Regions from separate parts of the Streptomyces sp. NPDC059248 genome, predicted to be linked through region 1. Evidence: riboswitches for the same ligand, from Rfam matches in the RefSeq annotation. Region 1 holds a riboswitch; each other region holds the start of a gene.
What was found. Region 1 has a riboswitch for cobalamin ahead of ACFXG1_RS30325 (prenyltransferase/squalene oxidase repeat-containing protein). Riboswitches for the same ligand answer to the same signal wherever they lie in the genome.
Positions count from the first base shown of each region.

Region 2: linked by a shared signal. The riboswitch ahead of ACFXG1_RS29375 (ribonucleoside-diphosphate reductase subunit alpha) and the one ahead of ACFXG1_RS30325 (prenyltransferase/squalene oxidase repeat-containing protein) in region 1 are both predicted to bind cobalamin.
Region 3: linked by a shared signal. The riboswitch ahead of ACFXG1_RS02310 (ABC transporter substrate-binding protein) and the one ahead of ACFXG1_RS30325 (prenyltransferase/squalene oxidase repeat-containing protein) in region 1 are both predicted to bind cobalamin.
Region 4: linked by a shared signal. The riboswitch ahead of metE (5-methyltetrahydropteroyltriglutamate--homocysteine S-methyltransferase) and the one ahead of ACFXG1_RS30325 (prenyltransferase/squalene oxidase repeat-containing protein) in region 1 are both predicted to bind cobalamin.

Region 1 covers NZ_JBHYZV010000108.1:8,611-15,764, forward strand. Annotated here, with positions in the region: gene ACFXG1_RS30320 (SCO2322 family protein) at 1-226, opposite strand, end outside; gene ACFXG1_RS30325 (prenyltransferase/squalene oxidase repeat-containing protein) at 223-1,491, opposite strand; cobalamin riboswitch at 1,650-1,770, opposite strand; gene ACFXG1_RS30330 (hypothetical protein) at 1,873-2,019, opposite strand; partial or broken gene ACFXG1_RS30335 (GNAT family N-acetyltransferase) at 2,073-2,577, opposite strand; gene ACFXG1_RS30340 (XRE family transcriptional regulator) at 2,597-3,880, opposite strand; gene ACFXG1_RS30345 (ATP-binding protein) at 4,112-4,558, shown strand; partial or broken gene fxlM (methyltransferase, FxLD system) at 4,758-6,671, shown strand; gene ACFXG1_RS30355 (hypothetical protein) at 6,748-7,154, shown strand, end outside.
Region 2 covers NZ_JBHYZV010000098.1:104-7,257, reverse strand. Annotated here, with positions in the region: gene ACFXG1_RS29390 (carbohydrate ABC transporter permease) at 1-512, opposite strand, end outside; gene ACFXG1_RS29385 (extracellular solute-binding protein) at 601-1,884, opposite strand; gene ACFXG1_RS29380 (GntR family transcriptional regulator) at 2,274-3,041, shown strand; cobalamin riboswitch at 3,426-3,559, shown strand; gene ACFXG1_RS29375 (ribonucleoside-diphosphate reductase subunit alpha) at 3,713-6,109, shown strand; gene ACFXG1_RS29370 (ribonucleotide-diphosphate reductase subunit beta) at 6,109-7,137, shown strand.
Region 3 covers NZ_JBHYZV010000003.1:93,624-100,777, reverse strand. Annotated here, with positions in the region: gene ACFXG1_RS02335 (nicotinate phosphoribosyltransferase) at 1-596, opposite strand, end outside; gene clpS (ATP-dependent Clp protease adapter ClpS) at 763-1,077, shown strand; gene ACFXG1_RS02325 (DUF2017 domain-containing protein) at 1,077-1,703, shown strand; gene ACFXG1_RS02320 (amino acid permease) at 2,199-3,641, shown strand; gene ACFXG1_RS02315 (Mov34/MPN/PAD-1 family protein) at 3,744-4,166, shown strand; cobalamin riboswitch at 4,172-4,320, shown strand; gene ACFXG1_RS02310 (ABC transporter substrate-binding protein) at 4,359-5,375, shown strand; gene ACFXG1_RS02305 (FecCD family ABC transporter permease) at 5,372-6,589, shown strand; gene ACFXG1_RS02300 (ABC transporter ATP-binding protein) at 6,586-7,154, shown strand, end outside.
Region 4 covers NZ_JBHYZV010000131.1:1,307-8,460, forward strand. Annotated here, with positions in the region: gene metE (5-methyltetrahydropteroyltriglutamate--homocysteine S-methyltransferase) at 1-1,094, opposite strand, end outside; cobalamin riboswitch at 1,262-1,487, opposite strand; gene ACFXG1_RS32030 (S8 family serine peptidase) at 1,668-5,339, opposite strand; gene ACFXG1_RS32035 (cation-translocating P-type ATPase) at 5,746-7,154, opposite strand, start outside.

The sequences.
Region 1 (7,154 bases):
CGCTGACGGCGAAGCGGAACCCGTGGACCGCGCCGTCCGCGGGCCTGGCGGTCGCCGGGCCCTCGGTGGCGTACGTCCAGGCCGTGCCGTCGGCCTGCCAGTACGACCAGTACCGGTACCCGGCCGCCTGCGCGGGCGCCGCGGCGCCCAGGACTCCGGCCCCGGCCGCGACGACGGCGAGCACGAGCCCCACCAGCGTCGCGCGGGCGGTCGCGGGGCGGGTCACGCGCGCGGCTTGCGGCGGCCGCTGAACAGGAAGCCCGCACCGGCGCTCGCCGCGAAGAACGCGCCGATGATCCACCACATGTTCGGGCCGTCGTCCTTCTTCTCGTCCTTCTTCTTCTCGTCACCGGAAGCGGAGGCGGACGCCGCCTTCTCCGGCGCCGGGCCGGTCGCGGTCAGCGCCGCCACCAGGTCCGTACCGCCGAAGTCCTTCGGGTCACCGCCCGCCGCGCGCGCGGCGAAGATCAGCTGGGCGTACGCGGCCGGTCCCGACTGCTTCGCCCAGCCGGCGGCGTTGCCCTCCAGCCAGGCCAGCGACTTCCCCGCCTGCTCGGTACGGCCCTGTACGGCCAGGGCGACCACGGCGTCCGCCGTGTTCCCGAAGTCGGGCTTGGGCGCGGAGTCCTCGGCGCCCGGCATCGGGGCCGTCAGCAGATGACCGGTCTTCGCGAGCGCGGCCGTCAGATAGGCGGCGCCGTTGCCCGCCGCGCCCTCCAGGTCCTTCGCGGCCTTGTCGCAGGCCGCGCCCTTCGCGGCGGACCCCGAGGCGGCGGCGGGCTTCGGCGCGAGGCCGTCGCCCCGCGCGGCGACCACGGCGGCGGCGGTCGAGTCGGCGACCGCGCCCGGCATCGCCGGCTGGTAGACGAAGGCGCCGCCGTCCTTGCCGCCGCACGGGCGGGCGAACGTCAGCAGCGCGTCGTACGGCGACTTGCCGCCCTTCGCGGAGGTCACGGCCTCCGGCTTCTCACCGGCGGCGGCCAGCGCGCCGATCACCACGGCCGTGGAGTTGGCGTCGCTCGCGCCGCCCGGGTTGTAGCTCCAGCCGCCGTCGGCGTTCTGCACCGACTTCAGCCAGCCGACCGCCTTGGTCACGCTCGGCTCGGCGCCGCCGGTCGCCGTCAGCGCCTGCACGGCGGCGGCGGTCGCGTTCGAGTCGCGGGGCAGCTTCGCGGCGCACGCGCCGGAGACATCGGCGCGGTACGAGGGGAACGCGCCGTCCGCGCACTGCTGCGCGGTCAGCCAGTCGACGGCCTTGCCCGCGGGCTTCAGCCCGGCGGTGTCCTGCGCGAGAAGCGCCAGGGACTGCCGCCACACTCCGTCGTACGCGGGGTCGGTGGTACCGAAGAGACCGGAGGGCAGAGGGGTGGCCGGCGGCGGGGTGGTCGCGGCGCTCGCGACAGGTGCGGCGGCCGCCCCCAGTACGGCGGAGACGGCGAGCACGGCGGCGGCGCGGCGTACGGCGGTACGGCGTGCGGTGGCGGTGGTCATGACGGGCTGTGCCTCTTCCCGCGCCCTCTGCGGGACGCTGCCGGGATCCGGGCACGGGCGCGTACGGGAGACGACGCGCCAGGGCTCCGGCCCCGTATACCTCGACGGTGCCGATCACCGGCGGCTGCCGGTGGCGTGGCCGGTCACGGCCGCGTACAGGGCATTCCGACTCCACCTCGGGCCGGTGGCGGGAACCGTACGGCGACGGTCGCGCGACCACGGGACACCCCGACGGCTCACGGCTGCGGGTCAGTGCCGGATTCGCACCGGCTTCCCCCTGTACGGGCGTGATACGACCCACCTACTCTACCGACGCTCCGGAGCGGCGACGGCGGTGGCCCGCTATCGGCCCGGGATATCGAGGTGTGGGTCAGGAGCGGCTCACGGGGCCGTGCCCGAACTCGACCGCTGCTCGTCGTGCCAGGGGTCGACGGCGGCGATGCGGTCCAGCGCCGCCTGCTGCTCGTCGTCCGTCATGGCGCCGTACCCGTCTTCGAGACGCCCGACCGGCTCGCTCAGCCGGTCCATGGCGTCGCGATGGGCGGCGCGGCTCCAAGGAGACAGGTCGCTGTAGGCACTGGTCAGTGGGTTGTCCGGGTCATCACGGTAAGAATCGGCGAGGACGGGGACGGCTGGCTCTGCCCGATGTCCACGTACCCCCACGATCTGTAGAGCGCGTGGACCTTTCCTTCTCCGGCGGCCGGGTTGACCATGAGCGTGACGTACGGCTCATCGCGGGCGGCGAGGAGGGTGTCGTGGATGCGGCGGGCCGTACCGGTCTTGCGCCAGGTGGGCCGGACGCCGATCTCCTTCAGGGCCAGGGCCGGGCGCTCGGTGTACTTCTCGGCCGGCTCCGGGGTGGTGCGCTGCCAGTAGCGGTCGCCGCGTTCGATGGTGTTGCCGTAGGCGTAGCCGACCGGCTCGTCGTCGGCGTACGCGAGGACCGCGACGAAGCCGGGATCGGTGCCGTGGCGGTCCAGGCGTTCGCCGAAGGTCGTGACCGCGTAGTTCGGCAGGTGGAGGAGCGGGGCGCGTACGTCGGAGTAACGTGTCGACGAGATCGCCGCAGGCGGCGAACGTCTGCAGTTTGCTGGGAGCGACGTGGTCATGTAACCGCCCTCCAGGTGGCGGTGTGCTCGGTCCAGGTCTGGACGGTGGTGCTGCCGGGTGCAGTGGTGTTCAGCGCAGCCCCGAACCTCTGAAGCATGTGCGACACGCGAGCATGTCGGGATGCGATATCGGTGGGGATCTTCATTGCCGTGGCGATAGCTGGTCCGACATCGCCCTGTCCGAGTTGAGCGACGGCAAGCCGGACGGTGTTGATGGCCCGGTCGCGCCGCATCTGAGGGCGGAGCAGGGTCAGGCTCCGGTGAGCGTGTGTTTCGGCCTGCTCGAAGTTTCCAAGGCGGACGTGTGCTGCGAGAGCGAGCGTCTCCAACTCTGATCCGTCGCGGACTCCGGTCATCCACATCGGTCGGGCGAGACTAGTATCGGCGCGTTCGAATGCGTCCCAGGCGCAGCCGAGGGCGTGCCGCACGGCGCTGGTGTCGCCGATGACGCCGTAGGTCGCAGCCTGGCGGGCATGGCCCAGGCAGGCGAACAGAGGATCACGGCGTGTGAGGTTCAGGTTTCGGGCGACATCGTTCGCGGCGAGGGCGTCGGCAGGGCGGCCCATTTGACGGTACATGGTGCCCGCATGGCTCCAGATGCGGAACTTGATCGCCTGGTCCCCGGACATCTCGGCGAGGGCCTGGGCCTCTCGCATGTGTGACTTCGCGACGTCGTAGCGCCGGCCGTCGATGGCAGCCCACATCGCCGAGGAGCGGAACGCTGCTGCGGAGGCGTAGAGGCTGCTACGTACGCGCTGGGTGGCGCTTCCCGCGTTTTGGAGGTTCAGTGCCTCGTCGGCGAGGGCGGCGGCTCGCTGTTCGATACCGAGCTGTCCGCCGTGCCGGTGGTCGCTGGCGATGATCTCGGCGAAGCGCTTCTGGAGACGGTCGACGTCGCTCATGCCGATCCTGCGTGGCGACGCGGTGCCGGGGGACGCCGCGACGACGGCGGCCGTCGCGAGCCCGCCGACGAGTGTGCGGCGCTTCATGTCAGGGTCCTCCCGCTGCGGTGGAACCAGGGCCGACGGGGTCCTGCCCCGTGGAACGAACCCTAAAGCGGTGGCGGGCAGACCGGCGATGTCCTCAAGCGCCTTGCGGGTGGCCGACTTCGGCCACTTCACACGGCCGGCCTTCCAGCCTCGGATCGATGATCCGTCGAGCCCTCCGGCCTTCCCGGTCAACTGCTCTAAAGACCTGTTCACAGCGTCGGCAAGGCTGTTGGAGCTATAGCCCTGCTCGGCCATCCACGCCTCAAGAGCCGTGTTGCGCGTGACTTCCATCCACGCAAGGTAGCGCTCGTGTCACTCATCCGTCAGGTAAAGGCTGGGGTAAATCGCCCTAGTTGTTCCTGCTGACCGGGGGCCCGATTGCCCTAACCAGCCGATTTGAGAACGGGGTTGTCTGGGTGTCGGTCGCCCGTCATCAGAGGCGGCTGTTGACGGCCCGGTCCGCACGCTCACATCTCGCAAGGGGCGGACCGGGCGCCGAGACAACCCGAAGGCTCCATCCCCATGACGAGTCTCAACACACCTGTTCATGCCGCCCGTGTCGGGTGCCCCGCCTACAGCCAGACCATCCCGTGCCGGCCGTCCACTGCTGAGACCGGCCGCAAGCTCGTTCAGCGTGTCCTCGGTGCGTGGTGCCTGGATGAACTCGCCGACGGTGCCGTGCTGATCGTCACGGAGCTGATCGCGAACGCGTCGAAGCACACCTCGTGTCAGGACATCCGTCTGACCGTGGGACGGCCGAGCGCGTCGCGAGTCCGGGTCGGGGTCGTGGACTGGGAACCGGGGCGTCTGCCTGCCGCCGGCCACGCTGACCACGGTGACGAGTCCGGCCGCGGCCTGTTTCTCATCGATGCGGTGTCGGATTGCTGGGGCTATGACCTGTACGGCTCGGACAGGTGCCCATGGGGCAAGGAGGTCTGGGCCGAGCTTGAGCTCACCTGCGACGGATGAACGAACCGGCGGCCGCATCAAAGCAGAGCACCACCAACGTTGCCCGACCTGCCTGCGGCCAGTTCGGCTGGTGCCGCCGCCTCCGTGCGGGGCACCAGCCGCCCGTTCCCGCACCCTACGGAGGTAGTCGGTGATTACCACGACCGTGGCGTTCCACGCCGGAACAACCGCGCTCGTGCGCGCCGTCACCCAGACGTCCCTGGCGGTATCTCCGTGCCCCGATCTCGACGCCGGACTGCCCGATGCCGCAGCAACTCAAGCGGCGTGGGGCTCGGTCGTCTCATGGCTGCCAGGTATGTACGAGCCTGAGATTGACGCATTCGGCGGCCCGTTGGCCATGGACACAGCCCACGAACTGTTCCACAGCGACTCCCGTCACTTGCTGACGTACCAGCCCGGCCTCAAGCACCTGGGGCGTCGGGAGAGCGCCGTACTACTGGTGAGCGCCATGCTGCGCGGCGCCGGGCTCGACTGGTTCGAACAGGGGGACGTCTGGTCACAGGTCGCCGCCCTTCGACCGGCCACCGATCCGCTGCCGACCGAACGCGCCGCCGAGCTTGCTCCCGCCGTACGGAAGCTGATGACGGCCGACGCCCGCAGCCTCTGCCACCAGGGCGGTCCGTTCCACAGGCACGACGAATGGGTCACCGCCTTCGAGCGGACCGGGGCGACGCTCGCCGATCTCGCCGACCACGGTGGTCTCACCCGTGGCCTGCGGGTCGTGCTCGCCCACCACGTGATCTTCCATGCCAACCGCGCCGGTCTCCTTCGGGACGATCAGAGCGCTCTGTTCAACATCGCACGAGAGGCAGTCATGGGAACCAGTGACAACACCGCAGCGCCCAGCGGAGCAGCGACGGACATCGATAGCGTCGACACAATCACTACCGACTCGGCGGAGGCCGAGCGCCTCCGGAACGCCCTGGTCGACCGGATCCGGGCGAACGGCCACGCCCGCACCGCAGCCGTCGAGAACGCCCTGCGGGCCGTCCCCCGCCATGTGTTCGTGCCCGACGCGTCGCTCGAAGACGCCTACGCCAACGCGCCGGTACACATCAAGTACGACACCGACGGCACCTCCATCTCCTGCGCCTCCCAGCCGGGCGTCGTCGCCCTCATGCTGGACCAGCTCGACGTCCGTCCCGGCGACCGCGTCCTCGAACTCGGCGCCGGAAGCGGCTACAACGCCGCACTTCTCGCGCACCTGGTCGGCGAGGCCTGCCACGTCACCACCCTCGATGTCGACGACGACCTCGTGGAGGGTGCCCGCGCCCACCTCACCGCAGCCGGGATCACCAACGTCGAGGCCGTGACCAGGGACGGAGCCCTCGGATACGCGGAAGGCGCACCGTACGACCGGATCATCGCCACCGTCGGCGCGCACGGTGTGCCGCACGCCTGGCTGGACCAGCTCGCCCCCGGCGGACGGCTCCTCGTCCCCCAGCGCCTCAAGGGCAGCGTCGCCCGCTCCATCGCGTACGAACAGCGCGACGGCCGGTGGGTATCCCTCGGCAGTGAGATGAACACCTTCATGCCGCTCCGGCGGGGCATCGCCGACGACGACCGCCGCGTCGTCCCGCTCAGCGCCGACGGCACCGTCCGGCTCCAGGCCCCCGCCGGCCAGGACATCGACGCCGATGCCCTCGCCCGTGTGCTGGAGCAGCCGCGCACCGAGGAGTGGACCGGTATGACGGTCCGCGCCATGGAGTCGCCGGAATGGATGGAGCTGTTCCTCACCTGTTCCCTGCCCTCCGGACTGATCCGGATGCTCTTCCCCCAGAGCGCCAAGGGCGGGCTGCTCGCGGAGGACCCGTACCCCTCGTCCACTGCGGCCGTCGAGAAGGGCGCCGTCACCTACCTGGCCCGGCGGCTGCTGGAGAAGAGGACCCCGGAGGGCGGCAAGCTCTGGGAGTTCGGTGTCATCGGCCACGGCCCCGGCAGCGACGAGCTGGCCGCCCGCGTCGCCGACGCCGTCCGCACCTGGGACCGGGAGTACCGCGGCCGGGAGGCCACCTTCGAAATCCAGCCCCTCGACGCCCCGCCCGTCGAACAGCGTCCCGGTCTCTTCGCCCTCGACACCCCGCTGAACCGGATCGTCGTCGACTGGCGGTGACAACCGACAGATAGAGGACGGTGCCCGTCGGCCTACGGCGGGCGGGCACCGTCACCGACCATGCCCCGGGGGACTCATGGACCCGCACGGACCCATCGCCCAGCGCTTCCCGCTCGTCGCCCGATTCCGCCCCGCCTGCTTGCCCCTGCCCCAACGCGTCCGCGCGCTCGACGATCTGGCCGACACCGTGGTACGGAAGGCCGACCAGGGCCTGGCATCGGCCGTCTACAACCAGGCCGCGCTCATCGCCTCCGACCTCGGCCTTCCCGACCTGGCGCGCGAGCTGTGCCACCAGCACGCCGCCGCGTACCTCCATGCCTGTCCGCTGCCCGGGACGAGCGCGATCCGAGGACTCGAACCCGTTGTCAACCTCGCCCGCCTCCAGATCCGCGCCGGCCGCGCCGACGAGGGACGACAGCGACTGCTCGACCTGTACGGAGCCGTCGAAGCAGGCGCACCTGCCCGCTTCGACGGCGTCGGGAT
Region 2 (7,154 bases), on a different contig from region 1:
AGCTGGACCAGGACCCAGTTGACGACACCGAACCGCTGGGCGAAGAGCCACTGGTAGACGGTGGTGGAGGCGACGACCGGCATGGCCCAGGCGAGCACGAGCCCGATCATCAGGGCGAAGCGCATCTTCTTGCCGAGGCGGGCGAGCAGCAGACCGACGAGCGTACCCAGGACCATGATCAGCAGGACGTTGACGCCGGTGAAGGCGATCGAGCGTCCCGTGACCCGCCAGAAGTCCTCGCCGGTAAGGATCTCCCGGTAGTTGTCGATGCCGTTCCACTCGGTGAGACGCTGGATCAGCTGTCTCATATTGAGGTTCTGGAACGACAGGATCGCGTTGTTCACCAGGGGCCAGCCCAGGAAGACCAGGGTGGCGGCCACCGCGGGAAGCAGCAGCAGATAAGGAACGAAAGAGCCCGCTTTACGCGGTGCTGAGGGCCTGCCCTTGCCCTTGACCGGAGGGGTGGGTACCTCCGCGGGGCCGGACGGCGCCCGTTCGGTCTGCACGGTCATGCTCGCCATCTCTTCCTAGGCGCTTGGGGGACAGCAGTCGGCGGCCGGGGAGGGGGCCTGAGACCCCCGCCCCGGCCGCCGGATTCGGTTACTGCTTCTGTGCCAGGCGCTTGTTGAACTCGCCCTCGACCTGCTTGGCGGCGTCCGCCGGCGACTTACCGCTCACCACGGCGGTGAGGTAGGTCTTGATCGGGTTGGGCTCGTTCTCGACGGCTGCCCACTCGGCGATCAGCGGGGTCGTGCCACCGAACTTCGCGGACGGGGCGGCGGCCTCGGCGACCGGGTTGCCCGTCAGGTTGGAGTTCAGGGACTCCTTGTTCGGGATGACACCGCTGGCCTTGGCGAGGCCGCCCTCGTACTTGTCGGAGAGCAGCAGCTTCAGGAACTCCTTGGCGAGCTCCTTGTTCTTGCTGTTCTGCGCGACGGCGACGTTGGAACCGCCGAGGAAGACGCCCTCGGGCTTGTCCGCGGTCTCACCGGGGATGGTGAAGTAGCCGAGGTCCTTCTCGATGGCCGGGTTCGCCTTGATGGCGGTGGCGCCCTCCCAGCCCATGCCGATGAAGGCACCGACGTTGCCCTTGGCGAAGACGTCGGCCTGCTGCGGGGTGGCCTCGTCCTTGTCCTTGGGCGCCTTGGAGTACGCCTGCATCTTCTTGTATTCCTCGGCCGCGGCGACGACCTTCGGGTCCTCCAGGTTGGAGACCCACTTGTCGCCGTCCTTCTTGACCAGCTCGCCGCCCTGGCCGATCACCAGACCGACGAAGTGGTACCAGTTCTGGCCGGGCAGGTAGATGGGCTCCTTGCCCTTCGCCTTGAGCTTGTCGAGCGCGGCGTAGAACTCGGCGCGGGTCTTCGGCGGCGCGGTGATGCCGGCCTCCGCGAAGACCTTCTTGTTGTAGACGACGACGCGGTTGGCGAAGTACCACGGCGCGGCGTACTGCTTGCCCTCGAAGACCGAAGCCTTGTTCAGGTTCTCGGTCCAGTCGGCGCCGATGGCCTGCTTGATGTCGCCCAGCTCGGCCAGACCGCCGGTCTTGGCGTAGGCGGGGGTCTGGGTGTTGCCGATCTCGAAGACGTCGGGCGGGCTGTCCTCGGAGAGGGCGGTCGTCAGCTTCTGCTGAATACCGTTCCACGCCTGCTTCTCGTACTTGAGCGTGGCACCGGTCTTGGCCTCGAACTCCTTGGTGAGGTCCGCGAGCCAGGCGTCCGGCGTCGAGCCGTCCATCGCCCAGAAGGTGAGGGTCTGACCCTTGAAGTCGGTCTTCCCCCCAGCACCCGTCTTGGGCTTCTCGTCCTTGTCGTCCGAGCCACACGCGGCAACACTGATCAACATGCCCGCGACACCGATAGCCGCGATGAGCTTGCGCTTCACGCCATCCTCCTAAGGGAGCCTGCCACCCCCGCCCACCACGAAGCGATACGTGAAAAGTACTGCCTGGGGCTGGGACCTGGTCTTTAATGGTTTAGACCAGTACCGGGAGCTTGGCCTAGACCTTTCAGGCTGTCAAGGCTCGATAAACCCGCCTGTCCAGTCCGTTATCGGACCGACATCTGGGCATGATCCGGGCAGGCTTGAGGCCCCCGCTTGGACTAGACCAACCCTAGTCCCCTCGGTGTATAAGAAGCAGTGGTGTCCACCTGGAGACAGAAACCAGGAGGGAGAGGGTCACTCCCCGGGACCGGCCCGTGCCACGATGTGATCCGCTACAGACGGAGGAGCCGGTGACGGCAGCGCAGCAGTCGGGAACGGGAAGGCGGGCCATGACGACGGACGGGGTGGGTACGGAGACCGAGGCGGGGACACCGGCGACCCGGACCGCGCGCGTGCCGAAGTACTACCGCCTGAAGCGGCATCTGCTGGAGATGACGGAGACCCTTCCGCCGGGTACGCCCGTACCGCCGGAACGCACCCTGGCCGCCGAGTTCGACACCTCGCGCACCACCGTGCGCCAGGCGCTCCAGGAGCTGGTCGTCGAGGGCCGGCTCGAACGGATCCAGGGCAAGGGCACCTTCGTCGCCAAGCCCAAGGTCTCCCAGGCCCTGCAATTGACCTCGTACACCGAGGACATGAAGGCCCAGGGTCTCGAACCCACCTCCCAGCTCCTCGACATCGGTTACGTCACCGCCGACGACACCCTCGCCGGGCTGCTCGACATCTCCACCGGCGGGCGGGTCCTGCGGATCGAGCGGCTGCGGCTGGCCAGCGGTGAGCCGATGGCCATCGAGACGACGCATCTGTCCGCGAAGCGCTTCCCGGCGCTGCGCCGCAGCCTCGTCAAGTACACATCCCTCTACACGGCGCTCGCCGAGGTGTACGACGTCCACCTCGCGGAGGCCGAGGAGACCATCGAGACGTCCCTGGCCACACCGCGCGAGGCGGGGCTGCTGGGGACGGATGTCGGCCTGCCGATGCTGATGCTCTCACGCCACTCGCTGGACGCGCGGGGCGAGCCCGTGGAGTGGGTCCGCTCGGTGTACCGCGGCGACCGCTACAAGTTCGTGGCCCGCCTCCGCCGCCCCCAGGACTGACGCCACCTTTTCGGGGCCGCCGGCCCCGAGCTTCTTTTCGCCGGGGCGGCCCCACATCCACGGGGCCGCCCCGGCGAAGGCATGTCCGGGCGCCGCGCCCCTGCGGGGGCGGTCGGGTGGAGGCTTCCACCTCAGCGCACCGCCACGGAATCCGCGTCCCGCCCAGCCCGATGACGACCGTACTCGACCTCACGCCATCGTGGGCTTGTCGCGCGGTTCCGCCCCCTATGCCTTCGGCGATGGGGGGACCCCCAGCGCCCCTGAACACCTTCACCCGGCCCCGCCCCGCAGGGGGAAACGGCCTTCACCGCACCGCCCCCGCAGGGGAACCGTGGCTCGCGAGTGAGGGACGCGACACAACATGTGGGGGCAACATCTTCGGGGTGCCCCCACATGTATGCTCGTCTCGCTGTCGTCGCAGAGGAATCCGGTGCGAATCCGGAACTGTCCCGCAACGGTGATCTTCGGCGTGCTTTGTCACACCGCGAGTAAGTCCGGCCGTCTGCCGACAGCGCACCGCGTCGTCCGACCCGGTGCCGAGACGTCCGGGCCTCGTGGTTGGGCCGGTGGACGCCGTTGCGTGCTGCCCGCCCACGGGCGCGGTCCGCCCCGGCCTGCCCGCCGAACTCCCCGCCATCGCGGTCCGTGAGCCGAGCGAGGGAGAGCACCACGTGACCATCGCGCCTGCCGATCCGGTTTCGGGCATCACCACTGCGGTGGCGAACAAGCCCGAGGACGGCCCGGGGACCGCGCTTCTGCGGACCCTGACCGACCTCACCGCCGATCTGCCGGACACCGACCCCGGCAGGGTCGCCGCCGCCGCGCTCCGCGGCCGGCACCCCGGGTCGGACGTGGCGGAACTCCATCAGCTCGCCACCGACGCCGCCGCGGGCCTGATCTCCGACGACCCCGCGTACTCCCGGCTCGCCGCCCGGCTGCTGACCAGGACGATCGCCGCCGAGGCCGAGAGCCAGGGCGCGGTCTCCTTCTCCGCCTCGGTCCGGGTGGGCCACACGGAGGGCCTGATCGCGGACCGTACGGCCGCCTTCGTCGCCCTGCACGCCGAGCGGCTCGACGCCGTGATCGACCCGGCGGGCGACGACCGGTTCGGCTACTTCGGCCTGCGGACCCTCTACAGCCGCTATCTGCTGCGCCACCCGATCACCCGGAAGGTCGTGGAGACCCCGCAGCACTTCATGCTCCGGGTCGCCTCCGGTCTCGCCGAGGACGATTCGGTCCGCGCCCTGGACGAGGTCGTGGCCCTGTACGGGCTGATGAGCCGGCTCGACTACCTGCCGTCGTCGCCGACGCTCTTCAACTCGGGCACCCGGCACCCCCAGATGTCGTCCTGCTATCTGCTGGACTCGCCGCTGGACGAGCTGGACTCCATCTACGACCGCTACCACCAGGTCGCCCGGCTCTCGAAGCACGCGGGCGGTATCGGGCTCTCGTACTCCCGGATCCGGGCCCGGGGCTCCCTCATCCGGGGGACGAACGGCCACTCCAACGGCATCGTCCCGTTCCTGAAGACCCTCGACGCCTCCGTCGCGGCCGTCAACCAGGGCGGCCGGCGCAAGGGTGCCGCCGCCGTCTATCTGGAGACCTGGCACGCGGACATCGAGGAGTTCCTGGAGCTGCGCGACAACACCGGCGAGGACGCCCGCAGGACCCACAACCTCAACCTCGCGCACTGGATCCCGGACGAGTTCATGCGCCGGGTCGACGCGGACACCGAGTGGTCCCTGTTCTCGCCCGCGGACACCCCCGAGCTGGTCGACCTGTGGGGCGACGAGTTCGACGCCGCGTACCGGGCCGCCGAGGCGAAGGGCCTGGCCCGTAAGACGATGCCCGCCCGGGAGCTGTACGGGCGGATGATGCGGACCCTCGCGCAGACCGGCAACGGCTGGATGACCTTCAAGGACGCCGCGAACCGCACCGCCAACCAGACCGCCGAGAAGGGCCACACGGTCCACTCGTCGAATCTGTGCACCGAGATCCTGGAGGTCACGGACGACGGCGAGACCGCTGTCTGCAATCTGGGCTCGGTCAACCTGGGCGCCTTCGTCGTCGGCGGCGACATCGACTGGGAGCGGCTGGACGAGACCGTCCGTACCGCCGTCACGTTCCTCGACCGCGTCGTCGACATCAACTTCTACCCGACCGAGCAGGCGGGCCGCTCCAACGCCCGCTGGCGTCCGGTCGGCCTGGGCGCCATGGGCCTCCAGGACGTCTTCTTCCAGCTCCGGCTGCCCTTCGACTCCCCGGAGGCGAAGGCGCTGTCGACCCGGATCGCCGAGCGGATCATGCTGGCCGCCTACGAGGCGTCCGCCGGGCTCGCCGAGCGCCACGGCACCTTCCCGGCCTGGGAGAAGACCCGGACCGCGCGCGGAGTGCTCCACCCCGACCACTACGGCGTCACACCGCACTGGCCGGAGCGCTGGGAGGCGCTGCGCGAGCGCGTCGCCCGTACCGGGATGCGCAACTCCCTGCTGCTCGCCATCGCGCCGACCGCGACGATCGCCTCCATCGCGGGCGTGTACGAGTGCATCGAGCCGCAGGTCTCCAACCTGTTCAAGCGCGAGACGCTCTCCGGTGAGTTCCTCCAGGTGAACTCGTACCTGGTGGCGGAGCTGAAGAAGCTGGGCGTGTGGGACGCGCAGACCCGGGAGGCGCTCCGCGACGCCAACGGCTCGGTCCAGGGCTTCTCCTGGGTCCCGGCCGACGTCCGTGAGCTGTACCGGACGGCGTGGGAGATCCCGCAGCGGGGCCTGATCGACATGGCGGCGGCCCGTACGCCCTATCTCGACCAGTCGCAGTCGCTGAACCTGTTCCTGGAGACGCCGACCATCGGCAAGCTCAGCTCGATGTACGCGTACGCGTGGAGGCAGGGCCTGAAGACCACCTACTACCTGCGGTCCCGGCCCGCGACCCGGATCGCCCGCGCGGCATCCGGCACGACCGCCGCCGCCTCCGCCCCCGTACCCGTACCCGTACCGGCGCAGGCCACGCCCGAAGAGGCCGTCGCCTGCTCCCTGGAGAACCCCGAGTCCTGCGAGGCCTGCCAGTAATGTCCGATTCCACCGCCACCACCCGCACCCAGAACCTGCTGGACCCGGGCTTCGAACTGACCCTGCGGCCGATGCGGTACCCCGACTTCTACGAGCGGTACCGCGACGCGATCAAGAACACCTGGACCGTGGAGGAGGTCGACCTCCACTCCGACGTCACCGACCTGGCCAAGCTCACCCCCGGTGAGCAGCATCTGATCGGCCGTCTGGTGGCCTTCTTCGCCACCGGTGACTCCATCGTCGCCAACAACCTGGTCCTGACGCTCTACAAGCACATCAACTCCCCGGAGGCGCGGCTGTATCTGAGCCGTCAGCTCTTCGAGGAGGCGGTGCACGTCCAGTTCTATCTGACGCTGCTGGACACCTACCTCCCCGACCCGGAGGACCGTACGGCGGCCTTCGCGGCGGTCGAGAACATCCCGTCCATCCGCGAGAAGGCCCAGTTCTGCTTCCGCTGGATGGACCAGGTCGAGAAGCTGGACCAGCTGGACACGAAGGCCGACCGCCGCCGCTTCCTGCTCAATCTGATCTGCTTCGCCGCCTGTATCGAGGGCCTCTTCTTCTACGGTGCCTTCGCCTACGTCTACTGGTTCCGCTCCCGCGGCCTGCTGCACGGCCTGGCCACCGGCACCAACTGGGTGTTCCGTGACGAGACCATGCATATGAACTTCGCGTTCGAGGTCGTCGACACGGTCCGCAAGGAGGAGCCGGAGCTGTTCGACGACGAGCTGCGGCAGCAGGTCACGGACATGCTGAAGGAGGCCGTCGAGGCCGAGCTCCAGTTCGGCCAGGACCTGTGCGGCGACGGCCTGCCGGGTATGAACACCGAGTCGATGCGCGAGTACCTCCAGTGCGTCGCCGACCAGCGTCTGGTCCGCCTCGGCTTCGCCCCGGTGTACGGCTCGGAGAACCCGTTCTCCTTCATGGAGCTCCAGGGCGTCCAGGAGCTGACGAACTTCTTCGAGCGCCGCCCGTCGGCCTACCAGGTCGCGGTGGAGGGCTCGGTCGGCTTCGACGACGACTTCTAGGAGCTGTACGTTCCGGG
Region 3 (7,154 bases), on a different contig from region 1:
TACCGGAACCCGGCCGCCAGATCCGACGTGGAGTCGAAGCCGCCGACGTACGCCGCCCGGGACGCCGCCACCGCGGCCAGCTCGTGGGTCCGCCGCGCGCCCATCTCGATCAGCCGCCGGCCGCCGGCGGCCGTGGCCATCCGGGAGGCCGCGGCGGCGATCGCCGAATCGTGGTTGAGGATGGAGAGGATCACCGTCTCCAGCAGGACGCACTCCGCGAAGGTGCCCTCCACCCGCAGGACCGGCGAGCCGGGGAAGTAGACCTCGCCCTCCGGATAGCCCCACACATCACCGCGGAAGCGGTACGAGGCCAGCCATTCCAGCGTCGGCCCGTCCACGATCTCCCGCTCCCGCAGGAACTCCAGTACGTCCGCGTCGAAGCGGAAGTTCTCCACCGCGTCCAGGACCCGTCCGGTGCCCGCCACGACGCCGTAGCGCCGCCCCTCGGGCAGCCGCCGGGTGAAGACCTCGAAAACGGACCTCCGGTGCGCCGTACCCGCCCGGAGCGCGGCCTGCACCATGGTGAATTCGTACTGGTCGGTGAAGAGGGCCGTGGAGGGTACGTCGACCGGGAGACCCAGGTCAGCGGTGTTCACAAGACTCGACCTCACGCTTTCTGCGCCGTTCCCCGCCCCTGGCGGAGTGCGCCGTCGAACGCCCGTACGGACCGGGCGATCCAGCCATGGCCAGATGCTACCCCACATTTCGTCACTCTGACGAAATGGGGAGTCGTTTATGCGTACGGGCGTCTTGGGTGGCAGCATGGATCGGGTGAGTGTTGCTCCCACTGAGATCACGCGACCCGAGTCGGCGGAGCAGACCGCCGCCGTTCCCGAACCCGACGTGCCGTGGGTGACGCTCGTCCACAACGACCCCGTGAACCTGATGAGCTACGTCGCCTATGTCTTCCAGGCGTACTTCGGCTACTCCAAGGACAAGGCCCGCAAACTGATGCTCGACGTCCACCACAAGGGCCGCGCCGTGGTCTCCAGCGGCAGCCGTGAAGAGATGGAGCGCGACGTGCAGGCGATGCACGGATACGGCCTGTGGGCGACCCTCACCCAGGACCGCGGCTGATGCCGGGACATTTCGAGCCGGTGCCCGGGGGCGGTGCCGCCGTCGCGCTCGACGACGTCGAGATCTCCATCCTGCGCTCCCTCACGGTCCAGCTGCTGGAGCTGATCGGGCCCGGTGACGAGCCGGTCGAGGGCGAGGACCCGCTGGCCGCGCTGTTCGCCGACGGACCGACGGAGGCGCCGTCCGACCCGGCGCTTGCCCGGCTCTTCCCCGACGCCTACCGGGGGCCCGACACGGCGCCCCGGGCGCCCGGCGGCAAGGGGCCCGGGATGACCGAGGAGGAGCTGCTCGCGGCGTCCTCCGAGTTCCGCCGCTACACCGAGAACGATCTGCGGGCGGGCAAACGGGCCAACGCGCTCGCCGTCGTCCGCGCGCTGGACGCGCTGGAGCCGTCCGGCGACTCCGCCGCCGTACTGAAGCTGCCTCCGGACGAGTGCCGCTACTGGCTGGGCGCCCTCAACGATCTGCGGCTGACGATCGGGGCCCGGCTGGAGATCACCGAGGAGGACGGCGACGAGAGCGCGCTGTACCGCCTCGCGGACGACGATCCGCGCAAGCCGATGGTGATGGCCTATCTCTGGCTCGGGGTCCTTCAGGAGACCCTCGTCGGCACCCTGCTGCCCTGACCCTCGCGGTCCTGGCCGTCGCCGTCCTGACCGCCGCTGTCCTGTGATCCGGACGCGGCCGGGGTTCCGCCCGGCCGCGCCCGCGGGTCCCTCGCGCCCCCGGGTCCGCCAGGTCCGCCAGGCCCTCCGGGCCCTTCGAGGTCTCCGGGCGCCGCCGGCTCCGTAAACCGTCCGTCCGTTCGGTTGTTCGCTCAACGGACGCTCAAATCCGAATAACGATCGCATGACATCCCCGGGGTGCTTTGCTCGCCGGGGATGCTTTTGTCCGGTTCTGGATGTGGGATAAGGCACAAGAAGCCGGATCGATCTTTGTAAGGACCGTGATAAATCTTCACGACCGCCAGGGGCGCCACCCATGCCCCTGGAGGCGCTTGAGCCGGCGGACCGCCGGTGGCACTCCATCCATATCCGGGGGGATCAGGAACTGATCCGCAGCCGACACGCCGGGGGGCGCGGCGGACGCGGATCGGCATGGAGAGAAGGGCGCAGCAGCTTATGACCTCGGTGCAGGTCGACGACACCAAGGACGGGCCGGGCAAACCGGCCGGGGCCCCGGCGGCCACCGCCGAAGACCAGGGTTACCACCGGGCACTCGGTGCCCGGCAGATCCAGATGATCGCCATCGGCGGAGCCATCGGAACCGGTCTCTTCCTCGGCGCGGGCAAGGGAATCTCCAAAGCCGGGCCCAGTCTCATCCTCGCGTACGCCATCGCGGGCGTCGTCATCTTCTTCATCATGCGGGCCCTCGGCGAACTGCTGATGTACCGCCCCGTCGCGGGCTCGTTCTCCGAGTACGCGCGCGAGTTCGTCGGCCCCTTCGCGGGCTTCGCCACCGGCTGGACGTACTGGCTCTTCTGGGTCGTCACCGGGATGACCGAGGTGACCGCGGCGGCCGAGTACATGACGTACTGGTTCGACGTCCCGCAGTGGATCTCGGCCCTGGGCTTCACGATCATCCTCTATCTCGCCAACCTGATCTCCGTGAAGATCTTCGGCGAGCTGGAGTTCTGGTTCTCCATGATCAAGGTGACCGCCATCATCGGCATGATCCTGATCTGCGCCGGAATCATCACCCTCGGTTTCACCGACGCCGGGGACACCGCCTCCTTCTCCCTCCTCTGGAGCGACGGCGGCTTCTTCCCCAAGGGCCTCGGCGGCACGCTGATGACCCTCCAGATCGTGATGTTCGCCTTCCTCGCGGTCGAACTGGTCGGCGTCACCGCCGGTGAGTCCAAGGACCCGGAGAAGACCCTCCCCAAGGCCATCAACACCGTGCCGTGGCGGATCGCCGTCTTCTACGTCGGCGCCCTGATCATGATCCTGTCGGTGGTCTCCTGGACCAACTTCCAGCCGGGCGTCTCGCCGTTCGTCGCCGCGTTCGACCAGATGGGCCTCCAGATCGGCGCGGGCATCGTCAACTTCGTCGTCCTCACGGCGGCCCTGTCGTCCTGCAACTCCGGGATGTACTCCACCGGCCGGATGCTGCGCGACCTCGCGCTCAACAGCCAGGGCCCCAGGATCTTCACCCGGCTCACCAAGCACGGCACCCCGCTGATCGGCACGACCTTCTCCGCGGGCCTGATGCTGATCGGTGTCTGGATCAACTACCAGTGGCCCGGCGACGCCTTCCACAAGATCGTCTCCTTTGCCACGATCTCCGGTATGTGGGCCTGGGTCATGATCCTGGTCAGCCATATCCGCTACCGCGCCAAGGTCGCTCGCGGCGAGGTCGCCGAGTCCTCCTTCAAGGCGCCCGGCGCGCCCTGGACGAGCTGGTTCGCCCTGGCCTTCATCGGCCTGGTGATCGTGCTGATGGGCATCGACAAGGACGCCAGGATCTCCTTGTACGTGGCCCCGCTCTGGGCCCTCGTCCTGCTGGTCTCGTATCTCGTCCTGCGGGCGAAGAACCCGGACGGCGCGGCCTTCGCCAAGCGCTGAGCCGTCCGGCCGTCCGGTATGCGAGAAGGGCCGGTCCGTATCGCGGCACGATACGGACCGGCCCTTCCGCCGTCCGGACGGCCCCCGCTTATCCTGATCCGCATGCTGACCCTGACCCAGGACCTCTACGACCGGATCGTCGCGCACTCCAGGGCCGACCACCCCGACGAGGCGTGCGGCGTGGTCGCGGGCCCCGAGGGCAGCGACCGGCCGGAACGATTCATCCCGATGCTCAACGCGGCCAGGTCGCCCACGTTCTACGAGTTCGACTCCGGCGATCTGCTGAAGCTGTACCGCGAGATGGACGACAACGGCGAGGAGCCGGTGATCGTCTACCACTCGCACACGGCGACCGAGGCGTATCCGTCCCGTACCGACATCACCTACGCCAACGAGCCCGGCGCGCACTACGTCCTGGTCTCCACGGCGGACTCCGACGCGGCCGGGCCGTTCCAGTTCCGCTCGTTCCGGATCGTGAACGGAGAGGTCACGGAGGAGGAGATCCGGGTCGTCAAGGCATACTGACCCGGCAGCTTCAATTCCATACGGGGCGGTGGGACCCAGGAAGCCGGTGCGAATCCGGTGCGGTCCCGCCACTGTGAACCGGTCGTTGACACGTGCCTACCAGCCCATGTCCGCGGCCGTCAGCCAGGAACTGACCCATCGCCCTCTTCCACCACCCAGGGGACGCGGAAATCCCCGGAGGAGGCCATCAGCATGTCCGGACGCCCGTCCCGCCGCCGTACCCTCATAGCCGGTACGGCAGCGGCGCTGCTCCCCCTTGTCCTCACCGCTTGCGGCGGTTCGGATTCCGGTTCCGGTTCCAAGTCCGGCTCCGACGCGGGGAAGACCGGTGCCTCGGCCGCCGGGTTCCCGTACACCGTCGACAACTGCGGTGTGAAGACCACGTACAAGGCGCCCCCGGAGCGGGTCGTCACGATGAACCAGCACGTCACCGAGATCATGCTGGAGCTGGGCCTGGAGAAGTCCCTCGTCGGCACCGCCTATCTCGACGACAAGGTGCTCCCGCGTTACGCGAAGGCGTACGAGTCGGTCCCCGTGATCGCCAAGGAGTATCCCTCCAAGGAGAAGCTCCTCGCCGCGAACCCCGACTTCGTCTACGGCGGTTACGCCAGCGCCTTCGAGGCCAAGGACGGCCGGACCCGCGAGGAGCTGAAGAAGTCCGGTATCGACTCCCGGCTCAATCTGGAGTACTGCACCGAGAAGCGGACGACCCTCGACGACGTCTACCGCGAGATCGACGAGGTCGGCCGCACCTTCGGCGTCCGCGACCGGGCCGAGAAGTGGATCGCCGCTTCCAGGTCGACGGTCGCGAAGACCGCGGCCGGGCTGAAGAAGACGCAGGCCGCACCGGTGCCCGTGTTCGTCTACGACAGCGGCGACAAGACCGCGTTCACCGTCGGCGGCAAGGGCATCGGCAACGAGCTGATCGCCCGCGCGGGCGGCCGGAACGTCTTCGCCGACATCCCCAAGAGCTTCGGCGACGCGACCTGGGAGCAGGTCGTGGCCCGTAAGCCCGAGGTGATCGTGATCTACGACTACGGCGCCACGAGCCTCGAACAGAAGAAGCAGCGGCTGCTGGAGGACCCGGCGCTGAAGGACGTCCCGGCGATCAAGAACAAGAAGTTCGCCGTCCTGCCGCTCTCGGACGCGGTCGTCGGCGTCCGCGCGCCGGACGCGATCGCCAAGCTGGCCCCGCAGCTCACCCGATGACGCCCGCGGCACCGGACGGGCCCGGCCCGTCCCCGGCCCCGGTCCCGGGGGCGGCGGCCGTACCCGGTCCCCGCGCCCCGGAGCCGGACACGGCCGCGCCCCGGGTCGTGCTGACCAAGACCGCCGCGCCTTCGTCCACGCCCTCGTCCACGCCCTCGTCCACGCCGGCGGACACGACCGCGGCCGGGACCCCGTCCCGGCTGCGGTTCGGGGCGGTGGCCGTGGGGCTGCTCGGCGCGCTGGCCGCCGCCGTACTCGCGGCCCTCGCGCTCGGTTCCGTACGCATCCCGCCCGGCGAGGTCGTCGCGGCGCTGCTCCCGGGCGCCGAGCCCAGCCCGTTCCGGACGATCGTGCTGGACGTCCGGCTGCCCCGCGTCCTCCTGGGTGTCGTCGTCGGCGCCGGACTCGGGGTCGTCGGCACCGTCCTCCAGGCCCTCGTCCGCAACCGCCTCGCCGACCCCTTCCTGCTCGGGATCTCCTCCGGGGCGTCCACCGGCGCGGTGCTCGTCCTCGTTCTCGGCATCGGCGCCACCACCGCCGTGGCGCTGCCCGCGGGCGCCTTCGCGGGCGCGTTCGCGGCGCTCCTCCTCGTCTACGGCCTGGCCCGGCACGACGGCGGGATGACCGGGACCCGGCTCGTCCTCGCCGGGGTCACCATCAGCTACGTTTTCACGGCGCTGACGACCCTCGTCCTGGTCGCCTCCTCCCGCCCCGAGCACTTCCGGGAGGCCCTGTACTGGTCGCTCGGCGGTCTCGGCAGCGCCCGCTGGGACTCCGTATGGCTGTCCACCCTCGTGGTCGGCCTGCTGCTGCCGCTGCTGCTGGCCCTCGCCCGCCCGCTGGACCTGCTGCTGGTGGGGGAGGAGGGCGCGACCGTGCTCGGCCTCGACGTCGCCCGCTTCCGGGCCGCCGTCTTCGTCCTGGTGTCCCTGGTGACGTCGGTCCTCGTCGCGGCGAGCGGCGCGGTCGGCTTCATCGGCCTGATGGTCCCGCACGCGGCCCGCCTCCTGGTCGGCGCCTCGCACCGGGCCCTGCTGCCGGTGGCCGCGCTCGCGGGCGCCGTCGCGCTCGTCGTCGCCGACCTCGGGGCCCGTACCGTCGCCGCGCCGCAGGACGTCCCGGTCGGGGTGCTGACGGCGCTGATCGGCGGCCCGCTGTTCCTGTGGCTGATGCGCCGCCGCCCGGTCGACGGCGCCGAAGGAGGCCGTACATGACCCCGGACACGACCCCGAGCCCCGGTCCGACGGCGCGGCCCGTACCCGGATCCGCCGCCGAACTGGCGGTGCGCGGACTGTCGTACGCCGTCGCGGGACGCCTCCTCGTCGACGGCGCCGACCTCGACATCCGCCCCGGGGAGACCGCCGGACTCGTCGGCCCCAACGGCAGCGGCAAGACGACCCTCCTGCGGTGCGTCTACGGCACCCTGCGCCCCACGGCCGGCAGCCTCGCCCTCGACGGCGCCGACCTGCTCGCCATGGGCCCCAAGGACCGGGCTCGGCGGATCGCGACCGTCCCGCAGGAGAGCAGGCCCGAGTTCGAACTCACGGTCCGCGAGATCGTGCTGATGGGCCGGGCCCCGCACAAGCGCTTCTGGGAGTCCGACACCGCCGCCGACGGCCGCGCCGCCGACGAGGCGCTGGACCGGCTCGGCATCGCCGACCTGGCCCGCCGGTCCTTCCCGTCCCTCTCCGGCGGGGAACGCCAGCGCGCCCTGGTCGCCCGCGCCCTGGTCCAGCGCCCGGCGCTGCTCGTCCTCGACGAGCCCACCAACCATCTCGA
Region 4 (7,154 bases), on a different contig from region 1:
GCCTTCTGCTGGGCGAACGACAGCCAGCGCAGGATCCCCGGATCGATCTCCCGCTCGGCCGCGGTGTCCAGCGGTACGTGCAGGAGCGAGCAGGAGGCGGCGACGTCGACCCGGTCCGCCAGGCCGAGGAGCGTACCGAGCGTCGACAGCGCCCGCTCCAGATCGGCGGCCCAGATGTTGCGGCCGTCGACGACGCCCGCCACCAGCCGCCTGCCCGGCAGTCCGCCGACGGAGGCCAGCGCCGCGAGATTCGCCGCCGCGGGTCCCGTGAAGTCCAGCGCCAGACCCTCGACCGGGGAGTCGGCCAGGATGGGCAGCGCCACGCCGAGCCGGTCGAAGTAGGAAGCGACCAGCAGCTTCGGCCGGTCCGTGAGCCCGCCGAGCAGGGCGTACGCCCGGGCCGTGGCGGCCAGTTCGTCCAGGCTGCGGTCCGAGACGAGCGCCGGTTCGTCCAGCTGGACCCAGGCGGCGCCGGCCGCCCGCAGATCGGCCAGGACCTCCGCGTACACGGGCAGCAGCCGGTCCAGCAGCGACAGCGGTTCGAATCCGGCGGGCGCGCCGGGGGCCGCCTTCGCGAGCAGGAGGTAGGTGACCGGGCCGACCAGTACCGGGCGGCCCGTCAGGCCGAGCGCGGCGGCCTCCCGGAACGCGCCGACCTGCGCGGCGGAGTCGGCCGTGAACACGGTGTCGGGCCCCAGCTCCGGCACCAGATAGTGGTAATTCGTATCGAACCACTTCGTCATCTCCAGCGGCGCGGCCTCCTGTGTGCCGCGGGCCATGGCGAAGTAGCCGTCGAGCGGGTCGGCGGCGACCGCCGCGCGATGCCGGGCGGGGATCGCGCCCACCATCACGGTGGTGTCGAGGACGTGGTCGTAGTACGAGAAGTCGCCCGTCGGCACCTCGGCGATGCCCGCGTCCGCGAGCGACCGCCAGTTCGCGGCGCGCAGCGCGACGGCCGTGCGACGCAGTTCGGCCGCGGTGACACGGCCCTTCCAGTAGCCTTCGACGGCCTTCTTCAGCTCCCGGTCCGCCCCCTGACGGGGGTAGCCGTACACGGTGGACCGTGCTGCCGCGGCTGCGGACTTCGTGGTCACGGAACTCTCCTTCGCGAGTCTTCTCCTGTGAGTCCCGGTGACGGGACGAGAACGCGAAGGGACGACACGGCGGACGGGTGCCGCCCGGCGCGTCCGTACGCGCCGCGGCCCCGCCGCTCATTCGTCGCCGACCCGCCCTCGAGGTCACCGGAAGACCGTGCGCGCACCGGCGCACACGGACGACGGGCAGGTCTTCGGACTCACGGGCACGTCCACCGGTCTCCCGGCGGGCACCTACTGGCCGTCGCTTCCCGGGTCCGTCACGGACCCAGTGCGTATGACGGCGGTCGTTCCCACTCACCGCTGCGGGGCAGTCCCGGATTCCCACCGGGTTCCCTCTTACGACGCCTCCCGTCCGGCTGACGGGGGCGAACCAGTCGTACGTGTCACCCTACGGCACACCGGCCCCGGCCCGAGCGAATCCTCCCCGGCCCGAACCGGCGACGGCCCGCCGGATTCCCCGAGGGGACCCGACGGGCCGTCGTGTTGTCGTGCGGTCGTGCGGTCGTACCGGATGACGACCGGTCACCCCGGTGGTGGGGCGTCGGAGGTCCGGTGATCAGCCGGTCGTCGTCACCGGGCCGCGCGCGCCGGCGGCGCCAGGTCCGGCCGGTCCGTCACCCGGAGGGCGTTGACCAGCGGCTTGGCGTATCCGCCCCGGGCCACGAAGCGGACGTTCAGCGTGCCGTCGGTGACCGTCACCGTATAGGCGCGCTGGACCGCCGCGTACGATCCCGCCTCCAGGGCGATGTCGAGGGCGGGCAGGACCTGGACGCCCTCGGCGAGTACGTCGAAGACCCGCTTGTCGGGCCGGGTCGACGACAGTTCGGCGAAGCCGAGTTCCACCGTGTAGACCCCGTTGGGCACCCCGTCGAAGCGGTACTCGTACATGCCCTCACGGGCCGTGCGGAACAGCCCCGGGTCGTCGGTGCCGGAGACCGCGCGACCGGTGGAGCGGGTCGCGGACGCGCCCTGGTAGCCGTACGAGCCGTTCGTATACGCCCGGTCCGGGGTCCAGGTGTCGCCGAGTACGTCGACCGACGACGTCCGGGCGCCGGTGTCGAGCGCCGCCCGGTAGCGCGGCACGACGACCGTGACGGGTACCGAGAGCACCGGCGAGCGTCCACTCCGGGACTCGATCCTGACCGCGGACGTCAGGACCGTGCCGGGGGCGAGACCCGCGGTGTCCACGGTGATCGTGAGCGGTGTCCTCGCCCCGGTGGCGAGTTCACCGGCGGCCGGTCCCGCGGTGAGCCAGGGGGCGTCCTCGGCGACGGTGAACGCCGTGCCGAGACCCGGGTTGGACAGCTCGATCGTCCGGGTGCGCCGCTGGTCGCCGGGGGCGACGACGTCGAGCGACGCCTTCGACGGCGTGACCCGTCCGGTGCGCAGCGACCGGGTGTCGCGGGCGACGGTCCCGGCCGCCACCTCGATGGTGCCGTCCGCGCTCTCGTACGCCGGTGCCGACACGGCCACCGGCTGCGGGCCCGCCGGGGTCTGGGCGACATAGCCGCCGTCGGCGCCGGTGGTGACGGTCACCGCCGATGTCCCGGTGCCGAAGGCGACGGTGGCGCCGGCGACGCCCTTGCCGTCGTTGGCGTCGACGACCCGGCCGTTGACCACGCCGTGGCGGGTGGTGCGGAAGGAGACCGACAGACCGTCGCTGAGGACGGCGGAGTTGAGGGAGTAGAGGAATGCGTCGGTGCCGGTGGCGTTCTCCACGCCGATGGTGGCGCTGGACCCGCCCGCCAGGCCGGTGCCCGTGGTGCCCTTGTAGTGGTAGGTCACCCCGCCGTTCTCGCCGATCACGGCGGCGAAGGAGAACCGCCTGCCCTGGTCGGCCCAGTGGACGACGTCACGCCATTCGACGGTGTACGACCGGTTCGGCGCGGTGCCCGTGACGCCGGTGAAGACCGCGGACTCGCCCTCGCCGGTCAGCAGCAGATCGTCCCAGAACGGGTAGAGGGCCGCGTTCGGCACCGCGGCGCTGGGCAGTGATCCGTTGGAGTCGCCGGTGTGGGGTCCGCCGAAGCTGAGGGTGCCGTTGGTGCCCACATGGGCGACTGAGTAGTTCTTCCCGTACAGCGGTACGGGGAAGGGGAGTTCGACGCGCTCGGTGGTGTTGTCGCCGGTGAGGGCGAGTCGCTGGGTCCCGGCCTGGTAGGCCCGGTCGCCGGTGGCGCAGGCGTATCCGAAGGTGTCCGTGCGCTCGGGCAGGGTCACGGCCGCGGTGGTGTCGCCGGCGACGGTGACACGGGTACTGCCCGCGGTGACGCACTTGGAGGGATGCGTGGCCCGGATCTCGTACTCGCCGTGCGGCAGGACGGCCTCGAACCGGCCGGCGGCGTCGGTGGTCGCGGTCACCGGTGTGTTGGTGACGGAGACCGAGGCCCCGGCGACGGGCCCGGCGGCCGACGACACCACGCCGGTGACCCGGGCGGAGGCGGCGGCGGTGAGCCCGAGGTCGAGGGTGGCGGCGGCGTTCTCGGTGACCGCGGCGGTACCGCTCGCGCTCTGGTAGCCGAACTTGGCGGCGGTCACGGCGTACGAGCCCGTGGAGAGCGACGGGAAGGCGTAGCGGCCGTCGGCCCCGGTGACGGCGGTCCGGCTGATCGGACCCTCCGCGGTGACCCGGGCCCCGGCGAGCGGGGTACCGCCCTCGGTCACGGTGCCGCCGAGGGAGCCGACCGGGCCGCGGGGCGCCGCCTGCACGGCGGCCAGGGCGTCGAGCCTGCCCTCGCCGAAGACGTTGTTGTCGGCGGGGGTGCCGCCGCAGGCGGTGGCGTCGACATCGGTGGCGGTCTGGTCGAGCAGCCCCTCGGTCTGGGCGATGTCGCCGCGGAGCGCGGGGGCGGCGGACCAGATCAGGGCGACCGCCGCCGCGGTGTGCGGGGAGGCCATCGAAGTGCCGGAGAACGATCCGTATCCGCCGTTGCGGATCGCGGAGCGCACATTGGACCCGGGCGCGGCGATATTGGGCTTGATGCCGCCCTCGTCACCGGCGCCCCGGGAGGAGAAGCTCGCGATGGCGTTGTTGATGTCGAAGGCACCGGAGCTGTACGACGCCACATAGTCGCCCGGGGAGCCGCTGGTGGCGCACGCCGGGCCGTTGTTGCCGTTGGAGAAGGCGGGGAAGATGCCGGCCGCCCGCCAGGCGGCGACGATCTCCTTGTACCAGGGGTTGTGGACGCCGCTGCCCCAGGAGTTGTTCACGATGTCGGGTGCCAGATCGGGTCGCGGATTGGCCCCGTTGACGTCGGTGGGGGCGAGGATCCACTGACCGGACGCCAGCAGCGACGCCTGGGAGCAGGAGTTGGACTCGCAGCCCTTCGCGGCGATCCAGCGCGCTCCGGGCGCCACCCCGATCTTGTTGGCGGCGCCGTCGTCGCCGACCATCGTGCCCATGGTGTGGGTGCCGTGGTCGTTGTTGTCGCACGGGGCCTTGACCGGGCAGATATTCGCCGGGTCGAACCAGTTGTAGTCATGGGTGTAGCCGCCGTCGGCGGCCCGGCCCCGGTACTGGGTGTTGACGGCCGGGTGCAGATAGTCGACCCCGGTGTCGATATTGGCGACCACGACACCCTCGCCGCGGACCCCGAGGGTCTCCCAGACCCGGGGTGCCCCGACCCGGTCGATGTTCCATTCGACCGCGTCGACGGCGTTCTCCCGCTCGCCCCTGACCGGCTTCGGGATGGTGACCGTGTCGTCGGCGTCGAGCCCGGCGACCTCGGGCCGCTGGGCCAGCGCCTCGGCGACCTTGGCGTCGGCGACGACCCGGACGGTGTTCACGGCCCAGTACGCGGTGTGCTCGGCCCGGACGTTCCGCAGGGCCTCGACGACCCCGGCCTGGGTACGTTCGGCGTGCGCGCGCTTGGCGTCGTACACGGCGCGGGCCTTGGCCGCCTTGGTCCCGGCCCGGTTCGCGGCCCCCAGGTCGGCGGCGGTGTCGAACCGTACCCAGAACTCCGTCTTACCGCGGTCGAGCTGGCGCCGCAGCTCGGGTTCGATCTTGCTCTCGGCGACCGTCGGCCGGTCGGCGGCGGGTCCGGCCTTCGGGGCAGCCCCCGCGGAGCCCGCGCCGAGCGGTAACAACAGCAGAACGCCGGAGAAGGCGGCCAGGGCGGAGAGCGCGGCCCGCGAGGGTCTGCGCTGTCCGCCGCGCCCGCGGGCGCCGTCGGTGGTGGAGGCGGGCCCGGCGCGTCTGACGCGCAGGACCCGGCCGATACGAGTGATCCGTCGTGCCACGGTGTCTCCCCTTGCGCTGGCGGCGGTGTACGCCGCTGAGGAAGGTGCCGGAAACGTGCGTGAAGCAGCAACGCCCGTCCATGGCAAGGCCGTTGGCAGGCATTGTCATGCACGGGGCGATGGTCGCCGTTCATCGTGGGGCAGTGGGCACCCCCGCAACAAGGGGGCCTCGTCGTCGCGGGCCGCGCGACAGCCACGATGTCCCCAAGAACACGCAAATGTCCCGCGAGGTTTCATCCGCGGGACACACGGGGGAGAAGCCGCCGCTCAGCCGAGCGCCGGACGGCTCACGGAGGGGCGCGGTTCGGGTCGCACGCCGTCCCGGCCGGTCCGGAGCGGTCCGGAGCGGTCGGGAGGGGTCGGAGGTGGTCGGGAGCGGTCGGGAGGGGGCCGGCGGCGGGCCCGGTCAGATGCCCGGCGCAGGGGCGGGCTCGGCCGCGGCACCCGGTGCCGTACCCCGGGCGCGCCGGGCGACGAGCTTCGCCAGCTCCCAGGCGACCAGCAGGACCAGCGCCGCCAGCAGGGCCCAGCCGAACTGACGGAGATCGAGCCGGGTGGTGTCGAGGATCCGGCGGAAGCCGTCCAGCTGGGTCACCATCACGGCCAGCACGAACTCCGCCAGCGCCGCCCAGTTCATCTGCTTGCTGTCGAACGTGGCGGCCCGCAGCACGGACGCGGTCTCGCTCCGGCACTCGAAGGCCGCCACGATCAGACAGAGCGCGAACGCGGTGAACGCCGTCGACCGGCCGATGTCCGCACTGCCGAAGTGCTTCTCGCCCAGCACGATCAGCGCCAGCAGCAGAACGGTCAGCGCGAGACCGCTCAGCCCGACGGAGAGCAGCAGGGGACGGGTCAGCACGGACTCCCCGCGCGGGCGCGGCCGTCGCCGCATCAGACCCGGGCTCTCCCGGTCGAAGCCGAGCGCGAAGCCGAACGGCGCGTTGACGACGAAGTGGATCCACAGCACCTGCGCCGGGGTGAACGGCTCACCCGCCGCGATATTGAAGAGCGTCGCGCCGAGGAAGGTCAGGACGAAGGTCACCAGCAGCAGCAGAACGAACCGGATGTACTTCGTCAGATTGTCGTAGAGCTTGCGGCCCTCCTCCACGGCGTAGACGATCGTCGCGAAGTTGTCGTCGGAGAGGATCATCCGCCCGGCGTTCTTCGCCACATCCGTCCCGCTGCCCATGGCGATACCGATATCGGCGGCCTTGATGGCGGGCGCGTCATTGACCCCGTCGCCCGTCATCGCGACGACCTCGCCCTTCTTCTTCAGCACATCGGCGAGCAGCACCTTGTGCTCGGGCGCCACCCGGCCCACCACACCGATGGTGTCGATCCGGGTGAGCCGCTCTCCGTCCGGCAGGGCCGCGAAGTCGGCGCCGAGCACCGCGTCGCCGGGGATACCGAGCTGCCGGGCGATGGCCGCGCCCGTCGTCACATCGTCCCCGGTGACCATCCGGACCCGGATATGGGCCTCCTGCGCGGCTGCCACGGCCGCCCGGGACTCCTCGCGCGGCGGGTCCACCATGCCCACGAGCGCCGTCATCCGCAGCCCGGTCACGTACCCCAGCAGATCGCCCCCGGCGTCGAACCCTTCCGGATCCAGATCCCGGGTCGCCGCCGCCATCACCCGGTGGCCCTCGCCGCCCATCCGCGCCACGGCCTCCGCCGCCCGCCCGCTCAGCTCCGCGTCCCACGGCACGGTCCGCCCGTCCGCCAGGGCGCTCTCCGCCCGTTCCACGACCGCGGGCGCCGCGCCCTTCACGAACACCCGCACCACCGGCCGCCCGGACTCGTCCCGCGCCGTGGTGA